2 regions of the Gordonia aquimaris genome follow, and region 1 is predicted to be linked to the other one. Evidence: riboswitches for the same ligand, from Rfam matches in the RefSeq annotation. Region 1 holds a riboswitch; the other holds the start of a gene.
The links. A riboswitch is a leader RNA that binds a small molecule or an ion and turns the genes downstream of it on or off. The one in region 1 is predicted to bind cyclic di-AMP.
Positions count from the first base shown of each region.

Region 2: it holds a riboswitch for cyclic di-AMP, as region 1 does, so the genes downstream of both, OSB52_RS15815 (transglycosylase family protein) here and OSB52_RS07035 (C40 family peptidase) in region 1, are expected to answer to the same signal.

Region 1 covers NZ_JAPKFM010000005.1:58,614-63,824, reverse strand. Annotated here, with positions in the region: gene OSB52_RS07045 (gluzincin family metallopeptidase) at 1-753, opposite strand, end outside; gene OSB52_RS07040 (C40 family peptidase) at 781-1,773, opposite strand; gene OSB52_RS07035 (C40 family peptidase) at 1,994-2,701, opposite strand; cyclic di-AMP (ydaO/yuaA leader) riboswitch at 2,716-2,896, opposite strand; gene OSB52_RS07030 (hypothetical protein) at 3,005-3,460, opposite strand; gene OSB52_RS07025 (DEDD exonuclease domain-containing protein) at 3,401-5,211, shown strand, end outside.
Region 2 covers NZ_JAPKFM010000017.1:32,530-37,740, forward strand. Annotated here, with positions in the region: gene OSB52_RS15785 (DUF2771 family protein) at 1-506, shown strand, start outside; gene OSB52_RS24855 (cold-shock protein) at 484-897, opposite strand; gene OSB52_RS15795 (hypothetical protein) at 1,134-1,343, shown strand; gene OSB52_RS15800 (flavin reductase family protein) at 1,358-1,888, shown strand; gene moaA (GTP 3',8-cyclase MoaA) at 1,885-2,973, shown strand; gene OSB52_RS15810 (MoaD/ThiS family protein) at 2,976-3,224, shown strand; cyclic di-AMP (ydaO/yuaA leader) riboswitch at 3,486-3,660, shown strand; gene OSB52_RS15815 (transglycosylase family protein) at 3,667-4,317, shown strand; gene OSB52_RS15820 (DUF6328 family protein) at 4,521-5,024, opposite strand; gene OSB52_RS15825 (molybdenum cofactor biosynthesis protein MoaE) at 5,021-5,211, opposite strand, start outside.

The DNA.
Region 1 (5,211 bases):
GGTGGGAGCGGCGTCACCACCGATCGCTGCGCCATCACCGACCACCGTCCAGTCGTCGCCGTAGCGCGCCATCACCAGCTGCATGCCCACCACCACATCCGGTTCGTCGACCCCCGGGGTGCTCGCGCCGCCGAGGGCGTATCGGAGTTCGATCGGCGCCACCCACGAGTCCGAACTCCCCTGCGCGTCGAGTCGCTGCTGCAGGTCCGCAGGCACCAGCACCTCCGCCTCCGTGGTGGGCGCGACCTCGTATCGGAAATCTTTGAGCCGTAGTACAGTTCCGCGCGGCGCCACGGTCGCGACCGTGGGGGACGAACCACTCGGCTGTGACCTGGGGGGCGCCGACGAGTTCGGTACGCGGCCGGTCGTCGGCGGCGACGAGAGCGGCGCGGTCGACGGCCGTGGGGCCGTTGGTCGCGGGGACTCCGCGCTCACGACGCTGCCGGAGAGGTTGACCGCAGCGGCGCGCAGTCGGGCACGGAACTCGGGTGTGGCGGCCGGATCGATGAGCCCGCCCACCCGATCTGCATCGCCTGCACTCAGCGCGCCACTGAGATCGTCGAGCGTTCGCTGTACGCCGTCCGCACGTTGTTGTTCAAAGACGTTCAGCGACGTCGTCGCGGTGGTGGACGCGCTGCTCGATGGCGTGCCCTGCTCGGCCGGGGCCGCACAACCGGCGAGGACCGCAACGGTGAGCACAGCGAGGAGTGCGCCCGGGGCTCGGCGCCACCGATCCGTCTGGTTGCCGGTCACCGGCACGCGTCCGTCGCCGATCGCCACTCAGTACCGACGGGCGGTGTTGTACGGTCCGGCATCGTCGATCGGCACGACCTTCACCGGCACGCCGAACGTCGAGGCATGGATCACGTAACCGTCGCCCACGTACATGCCGACGTGGTGGGCGTCGGAGTAGTAGATGATCAGGTCACCGGGCTTCAGGTTCTGTCGATCGACCGGTTGACCGGACCCGCTCTGCGCTTCACTGGACCGCGGCAATGTCTTGCCGGCCTGCTGGTAGGCCCACACCATCAGACCCGAACAGTCGAACGAACTGGGCCCGGTCGCGCCCCACACGTACGGATCACCGATACGAGTCAGCGCGGCCTGCACCGCGACGAGAGCCGACGAGGTTCCCTTGGGCACGAGCCGGGGGTCGAAGTCGAAATCTGGGCCGCGCAGGGCAGCGAGCTGCTTACCGGTCATCGATTCATAGACCGCCCGGATCTGCACCGCCTGCAGTTGCAGATTCGCCTGCTTGGCCTGCAGTTCCCCACGCGTTTTCTCCGCGGCGGCCACCGCCGCGGTCGCATCGGCCGCCGTCTTGTCTGCCGCCCGCTTGGCCTCGGTGGTGGTGGCGCGGGCGTCTTTGAGGCCCTGGAGATCTGCCGCGGATTGCCGGGAGATGAGCTCCAGACCGGACATCTGGTCGAGCAGCGCTTGCGGCGAGTCGCTGACGAGGACAGCGTAGAGCCGGTTGACCCGCGCACCCTTGTAGCTGGCACGTACGACCGAGTCGACCCGGGTCTGGTAGTTCTCCAGCCGTTGCTGCGTCGATGCCAGGGTGCGATCGGCCTCGGTCGACGCCTTCTTCGCCTGAGCCACGATGCGCCGCTGCTTGTCGTATTCGATCTGGGCGTTGTGCATCGCCTCGGCCGATTTCTCGGCGTCGTCGCTCAGCTTCTTGTACTCGGCGAGGAGTTGGTCAGGAGTGCGAACCGGAGCCGCCGCCGCCGAACCGGCGGTCATCGCGGCACCGAACTGCCCGGACACCATTCCCAGCGCGACCAGGACCGCGACGAGCAGTACCGGCACGGGTCGTCTGTGTGTCCCCGACCGGCCGGAAACCACGGCTGTCACCTCTTCACCACCATTTCCCCACATCACCGGGCGGTCGACGCCACTGGTCGGCCACGGACCCGCGTGATGTGTCGGGCGGATCACGTGATCACGTGATCCGCCCGACAAAGTCCACTCCGTGCTGCGACCCGCTCGCTCAGTAACGACGGATTCCGGTCAGCGACCAATTGCTGACGTTGTCCTTCTTCACGGGCGTGCCGTAGGTCGACGAATGCACGAATTTGCCGTTGCCGGCGTAGATCCCGGCGTGACCGCCACCGTTGAAGATCAGCACGTCTCCCGGCTTTGCCTGCGCGATCGAGGCGACCGGGGTGCCGCCGCCGAGCTGTCCGTAGCTGTCACGGGGGATGGTCTTACCGGCCTTCTTGTACGACCAGTAGACGAGGCCGGAGCAGTCGAACGCGTTCGGCCCGGCCGCGCCGTAGGAGTACGGCGAGCCGATCTTGCTCTCGGCGTTGCTCACGGCCTTCTGCGCCACGGTGGGCTGCACGCCGAGGATGCCGCCGCCGCCACCCTTGGGCTGGAACTGCTGCGGGATCTGGTCGTTGTTGAGACCCGGGACCGTGAAGGTGCCGATGTTCGGGATCTCGACGCTGGCAGCCGGGTTCTTGGCCACCGGGGCGGCCTGCGGCGCAGCGGCCTTGGGCTCCTGGAATTGCTGGGGGATCTGCTTGCTGTCGACCCCAGGAAGTTCGAAACTGCCGATGTTCGGCACGTGAACCGGTGCGGCGAGCGCGGGACCTGCCGCAGCGGCGAGTGAGCCGACCGTGATCGACCCGGCCACAACCGCGCGCTTGGCCACTTTGCTGCCCCGGTTGGGCTGCTCCAAACGATGTTTCGCCACGAAGCGACTTCTCCTTGCTCTCCCTTCGACCGCCGACCGGGTTAGCTGTCGGATTCGGGCCGGAAGAATGGCCCTACGCAGCACATCCGACGACAAACAGCGTCGTCGGGCATGCGCGATTCACCCCAATTCGGATTGCTCCGAAACTGATGGTTCCCCGGTTCGCCCAGATGGGCGATTGAGCGGTGACCGATCCAGACCACTCCTGTTGGAGCGGGACGCTCTGAAAAGGTCTCGGAAAGGTTACGAAATCGAATGCGGGTCTGTCCACCGACCGACTTAGGCCGGTCGCGCACCGAAATCTCAACCAGCGCGCAGAATCCGCAGGCGCTGCCCCGAAACAGCCTCTTGAACAGTGGTTTTACTCGTTCTTGCAGATACTGCAGACGCTCTGGTGACCATCGCAGCATCGACGAAGACATCGATCGCGGCGTCGATCACCGCGTCCGGCGAACGGCCCGATTCCGTGACCTTTCCTCCACCTTGACCCACCGGGTTTTCGCAGTTGGGGGCATCGAAGAGGACCTGCATCATGCATCCGTCACAGGCGGCCGGACGGCCCGGGCAGGTCTGGCAATCGACGTACATCTGTGATCTCCATCTCACTTGGCTACGGTCGGGATGTCGACGCGTGTCGGAGTCGCCCTCCGGCCCGATTCGTCGCTTGCGATGAAGCGTAGGAACGACCACCGACAGAAAATGCACGAAGGACACCAAACCCACCGTTCCCGCCTGCCACATCAGCATCTGTCGTTGCATCGAACTAATGTTCGGTGCGTGGGTATCAAGGCGGTGGGCGACGGACAACTCACCTTTTCCGACCTTGACGGTGACGCCGGTCTCGACGACGACGATTTCGACCGTTCACTGTTCGACACCACGATGGTCGTCGTCGACCTCGAGACCACCGGCGGCAGCGCGGCGAACGATGAGATCACCGAGATCGGGGCCGTCAAGATCCGCGGCGGCGAGGTGATCGGCGAATTCGCCACCCTCGTCGACCCCGGATGTCCGATCCCGCCCAAGATCGTCACGCTCACCGGGATCACTGAGGCGATGGTTGCGGATGCGCCCATGATCGGCGAGGTGCTCTCCTCGTTCGTGGAGTTCGCCCGAGGAGCGATCCTGGTGGCCCACAACGCACGGTTCGACATGGGCTTCCTGCGGCACAACGCCCGCGCCCTCGGCATCGAATGGCCGTTCCACACCAGCTTGTGCACGGTCACATTGGCGCGTCGCGTTCTCACCCGCGACGAGGCCCCGTCGGTGCGGCTGTCGGTCCTCGCCGACCTATTCAACGTCTCGGTTCGGCCCACCCACCGCGCGCTCGACGACGCCCGGGCGACCGTCGAGGTGCTGCACCATCTGCTCGAACGGGTCGGCAACCAGGGTGTCGGCACCTACCGCGAGCTGACCGCCTATCTGCCCCGGACCAATCCACGCCTACGTGCCAAGCGGTCGATGGCGCAGAGTCTGCCGGCGCGGCCGGGGGTGTATCTGTTTCGCGGGCCATCTGACGAGGTCCTCTATGTGGGTACCGCGGTGGACCTGCGTCGGCGGGTGTCGTCCTACTTCACCGGCAGCGACCCGCGTCCGCGGATGAGTGAGATGGTGGGGCTGGCCACACGGGTCGATCACATCGAATGCGCTCATGGGCTCGAAGCCGGAGTACGCGAACTGCGCCTGCTGGCTGCCCACGCACCCGCCTACAACCGCCGCTCGACGCAACCGCATCGTGGGTGGTGGGTGGTGCTGACCGGTGAACGGTTCCCTCGTCTGAAGGTCTCACGCACCCCGACCGAGGACAGCATCGGCCCCATCGGTAATCGCACCACCGCCGCCACCATTGCCGACATGCTCGCGGCGGCCACCGGTCTGCGGAGCTGCACGACACGCAGCGGGTCCGCCTCCCACCACTGGTGCCGTTCCGAGGCGGCCGGTGGGCCTCGCATCGGAGGCTGCCACGCCGCTTCGGATCGGCCGCTGACACTCCCCGACTATCTGCCTCGGGTCTCGGCTGTCCGCGATGTCATGACCGGCGATTCCGACGTGGCGCTCGCGACACTCACCGATCGCCTGACACACCTGTCCGAGATGCAGATGTTCGAGAGCGCCGCCCGCCACCGGGACCGCTTGTCGGCGACCATCGACGTGCTCGCGCGATGTCAGCGGTTGTCCGCACTGAATCGGATCGCCGAACTGGTGGTGGCCCGGCGTGACGAGCAGCACGGATGGGAGCTGGCGGTGATCAGACACGGCCGTCTCGCAGGTGCAGGCGTCGCGCGTCGCGGGGTGCCGCCGATGCCGGTGGTCGACACCCTCGTGGCCGCCGCCGAAACCGTCCTTCCGGATGTCGGCCCCCTGTTCGGGGCCCCCGCCGAGGAGTCCGCGCTGCTCTACCGCTGGGTCACCGAACCCGGCGCGCGCATCGTCGGGGCCAGCGAGCCGTTCGTTCTGCCGGGCGCATGCGCACAACGATGGTCGGCCTGGTCGCGTGTGGCCCACGACGC
Region 2 (5,211 bases), on a different contig from region 1:
TCGTCGGCGGGGCCGTCGCGGTTCTCACCAAGGACACCTGGTCCGGCGATCACCCCGACGAAGATCCGTATCTGCAGCTCGCGGTGGGTGATCGCCTGGTGCGCGTGGAGCCGACCCGGATGTGTGATGTGTTCCTGCGCAACTGCGAACCAGAAGACCCCACCGCGATCGACGTGGCCCGGGTGCCGGTGCCGGTCGGCGAATCGATGATGTTGTCGGTGTCTCAGGACATCGCCGAATGGCCGTGGAACCTGGTCGTGCAGTATCTCACCCCGAGCGGGCCCGACGGCACGATCGTGCCGATGCGGTCCAATTCCACCTACACCACGGTGCTGCACTCCACCCCGGACCGGATCCTGATCGCGATCGAGGTGCAGCTGCCGTCGGTCGTCTCCGCCGGCGACGACACCGTCAGCATGCGCGGCTATCTCGCCGCGGACACCTCTCCGGAGGGCATGCAGTTGCCGGGCAGCGGCGCGGCGCTCAGTGCTCCAGCTCGCGGGTGACCGCGCGAACCACCTCGGAGATCCGCTGGGAGGTCTTGCGGTCGGGGTACTTGCCCTTGCGCAGTTCCGGCTGCACCGCACCTTCGAGCAAGGTGATCAGATCCGCCACCATGCCGTGCAGTTCATCGGGGGTGTGCCGTTTGGCGTCCTTGCGGGCCGCCTCGCGGGTGTTCTTCGCGACGCTGGGTGCGGGATCGAGCACAGCCACCTTGAGCGCCTGCGGTCCGCGGCGGCCGGCGGCCATCCCGAATTCGACGCGCTGCCCGGGCTTGAGCGTCTCCACGCCCTCCGGAAGCGCGGACGAACGGACGTAGACGTCCTCGCCGCTCTCTTGCGACAGGAAGCCGAAGCCCTTCTCCGCGTCGTACCACTTCACCTTGCCGGTCGGCACTGCGCTCACCCTCATCTGCGTTTTCGGACGTGTCATGACAAAAGCGCCCCTCACCTGACCCAGCAGCCGTCCCGAACCCGGGCCGGCCCTCCATCAGATGAGCAGAGGCGCCAATGAGGCACAGTCTAGCCAACGGCCGGCCCCACGGTCACATGGAATACCCACGACCGGCCGAGCCGAGCCGGCTTCTCGACGCACGCCGCCACCAGACGGCGCGGTGTTCTACCGTGGAGGACATGCAGAGTCACTCCACTCCCCGCCTCCTGCAGGCGGCCGGGGTCGTCTTCGCGATCGGGCTCGCCGCGATCGTCGCGTTGTTCGTGACGCCGCTGGTCACCGACGGCGACACGGCGCCGACCTTCGTGTATCTGCTGACGATGTGTGCCCCTGTCGGATTCATCCTGGGCATCGCGTTCGCGCTGCGATCGGGACGGAGGGCGCGGTGAGGGTCGACTCCGTGATGCCCGTCGCCGACGATCTTCGTCCGGCCGCCGATTCGGACACGCTCCGCCAGGCCTACGGCTGCTTCCCGTCCGGAGTGGTCGCGGTGGCCTGCCGGCTCCCCGACGAGAACGGTACCGCCGCTCCGGCCGGGATGGCCGCGAGCGCGTTCACCACCGTCTCCCTCGAACCGCCGCTGGTGTCGCTGTGTGTGCAGAACACGTCCACCACGTGGCCGCGATTGCGCACCGCGCCGGCCATCGGGGTCAGCGTGTTCGCCCGGGACCAGTCCGACCTCTGCCGGCAGCTCGCCGGGCCGGCGGAATCCCGGTTCGACGGCATCGCCCCGATCCGCACGGACGACGGCGCGGTCTTCATCCCGGACGCGGCGGCCAGCCTGTCCTGCTCGTTGTTCAACGAGATCCCCGCCGGCGACCACACCCTGGTGTTGCTGCGTATCGAGGCGCTGCGCTTCGACCCCGGCGTGGAGCCCCTGGTCTTCCACGCCAGCACCTTCCGCTCCCTGGAAGCACTTCGGGACGGCCGATGACCATCGTCGGACTCGGGCTCCCCACCACCCCGTCGGATCGGGTGGAGCCCACCGATGCGCCCACCACTGGCCCGCTGCGCGACCGCTTCGGCCGGGTGGCTACCGACCTACGCGTGTCGGTGACCGACCGCTGCAACCTGCGCTGTACCTACTGCATGCCCGCCGAGGGTCTCGACTGGCTGCCCACCGACGAGGTGCTGCGCACCGACGAACTGATCCGGGTGATGACGGTCGGGGTCCGGGATCTCGGCATCCGATCGATCCGGTTCACCGGTGGCGAACCGTTGCTGCGCCGCGACCTCGAGGATCTGATCTCAGCGATGTCGGCGCGCCCAGAGCGTCCCGAGATCGCGATGACCACCAACGGGCTCGGTCTGGCCCGCCGGATCGATGGCCTGGTGGCGGCGGGGCTGGATCGGGTGAATATCTCGCTGGACACGGTGGATGCGACGCGGTTCGCCGAGATCACACGACGCGACCGGCTGCACGATGTACTCGCCGGCCTCGCCGCTGCCCGGTCGTCCGGGCTCAGCTCGGTGAAGGTCAACGCGGTGCTTGCCGATCACGACGACCTCACGAGGCTGCCCCAGCTGGCTCACTTCTGCCTCGACCACGGATATCAGCTACGCATCATCGAGCAAATGCCACTCGACGCTGATCATCGGTGGGACCGCGCGTCGATGGTGACCGCCGATGAGATCCTCGCGAAGCTCAGAGCCCACTTCTCGCTGCGCCCCGATCCCCGACCGCGGGGTAGCGCCCCCGCGGCCACCTGGCTCGTCGACGGCTTCGACGTCGACGGTTCCCCGGCGCGCATCGGGGTGATCGCGTCGGTCACGCGGCCGTTCTGCGGTGACTGTGACCGCACCCGGTTGACCGCCGACGGCGCGCTACGCAATTGTCTGTTCGCGCAGGGTGAGACCGACCTCCGCGAGATCCTGCGCGGAGGGCTGACCGGCCACGACCTCGACGACGCGCTCGCCCGTCGCTGGCGTGGCAACACCTGGGCCAAGTCGGCCGGACACGGCGTGAACGATCCGGGATTCCTGCAACCGAGCCGGCCGATGTCGGCCATCGGGGGCTGACCGTGCACGTGACCATCCGCTATTTCGCTGCGGCGCGCGCCGCCGCCGGAGTGGAGTCGGCTGTCCTCGACGTGGACGACGAGGCGACTCTGGGTGATCTGGAGGCCGTGCTCGGCAAGGACAACCCCGACCTCGGGCGGGTGCTCGAACGGTGCTCGTATCTGCGGGATTCGGTGGCGCTGTGTGACCGCGGGGCCCGGCTAGGTCGGTGCGACACTCTCGACGTGCTCCCGCCGTTTGCCGGTGGCTGACACCACATCTCGTGTGTGAGCTTAGTCACATAACGGAATGATTACGACTAGGACACGACTCGACCATCAGGCCGTGAGCAGGCAGGACGCGAAATCTGAGTCGAAAGCTCCACTCGGACGCGGAAAACAGCCTTGCCAACAACGTGATTAGCAATGCGAGAAGTCGTAGTGTGACTCAACGACGCCCTCGGGGGGTCACGAGAAAGTAACCAAATGCATAACGTCGCATCGGCCGCGCCGAACCTCGCTCCACCGATGAGACGCACGAGAACGACATCTAGGAGCGAGGACGGGGGACCCACCTCCCGCAAGGGAACGGATGCCGATACGACGTCCTTGGGGTCAAGTCCCGCCAATGACAAGCGTCAACGGCGGGGCCGGGCACCTCTCGCCCGAACCCGACAGCTGACTTCGTAGGCGCGTGGAGAGAGGAAACGCAGCAATGTCCGGACGTCATCGCAAACCGACGACAGCCACCACCACCAAGACCTTCGCGAAGGTCGCGCTGACCGGGGCCGTCCTCGGCGGCGGCGCCGCTCTGCTGGGAACCGGAACCGCCAACGCGGCCACCGACGCCGAGTGGAACCAGGTCGCGCAGTGTGAATCGGGCGGCAACTGGTCGATCAACACCGGCAACGGCTACCACGGCGGCCTGCAGTTCAGCCCGAGCACCTGGAGCGGCTACGGCGGCGGCGAGTTCGCGCCGACCGCCGATCAGGCCACCAAGGAGCAGCAGATCGTCGTGGCCGAGCGTGTGCTCGCCGGCCAGGGCAAGGGCGCATGGCCGACCTGCGGCACCGGGCTGTCGGGCGCCACCCAGCGCTCCGCACCGGCCGCACCGAAGCCTGCTCCGGTCCTGCCCAAGCTGCCCGAGCTGCCCGCTCCGTTCGATTGGGCCACCGCCCCCGACGCCGGGAGCACGGCGGATGTGAACAAGCAGATCGACCAGGCGCTCGGCCAGGCAATCGACAACAACCAGGTCACCCCCGAGGTACGCGACCTGTGGAAGGCCGCCAAGCAGAGCGGTTACGAGCTCACCCCGGATCAGATCGACCTGTTCAACCAGCACAAGGATCAGCTGCCGAATCCCTGATCGACAGCTGAGCACAGCCCACACGGGTCCCTAATCGAAGGGCCCCGCACGACGGCCACGCGCCCGTGCGGGGCCCTTGTCCATTTCTCGGGCTGGTGTGCCCCACCCACCACGGAGACGGTGCCCGATGGACGCGAAACGGCGCCCACTCGACGGGACGGGGCATGCGCCGATGTCGGCGAGATGGAACGGTCGAACTCGGGTCAGTCGTCGCCCAGGCGTCGGCGCTCGTTGAACGGCAGCACCACCCACATACACACGAAGACGACGACAGCGATCACCGCTGCCGCCAAAGCGGCCCATCCGCCGAACACGATGGCGAAGATCACCGCGAGCACCCCGGTCAGTGCCATGCCGAGGAAAGTGATCCCGATCAGGGTCAGTCGATGCGCTCGGTGCACCAGTCGATCGATCGCATGCCGGCGGAACAACAGTCGATGCAATGCGACCGGTGAGATCAGCGTGATGGTCGACAACACCGCGCACACCAGGCTGATCACGAAGATGTACTGCTGGCGCGAGGTGAGTTCCTCGAAGCCCTCCTGGAACGGGACGGTGAGCATCAGGCCGGTCAGGATCTGACCGCCGGTCTGCACAACCCGCAATTCCTGCAGCAGGCTCGCCCAGTTGCGGTCCAGCCGCTCGGTCCGGGTCTCGTTGCGTTCGGCGTCGCGCGGCGGTGTGGTCTGGTCGCGGTCGGCGGTCACGCCGACCCCACCCACTCGTCGGAGCCGTCGCCGAAGTGCTGATGCTTCCACACCGGCAGCTGTGCCTTCACCTGATCGACCAGTTCTGAGCAGGTCTCGAACGCGGCCCGACGGTGGTCGGCGGCGACGGTCACCACGAATGCGACGTCGCCGATCGCCAGGTCACCGACCCGATGTGACACCGCGA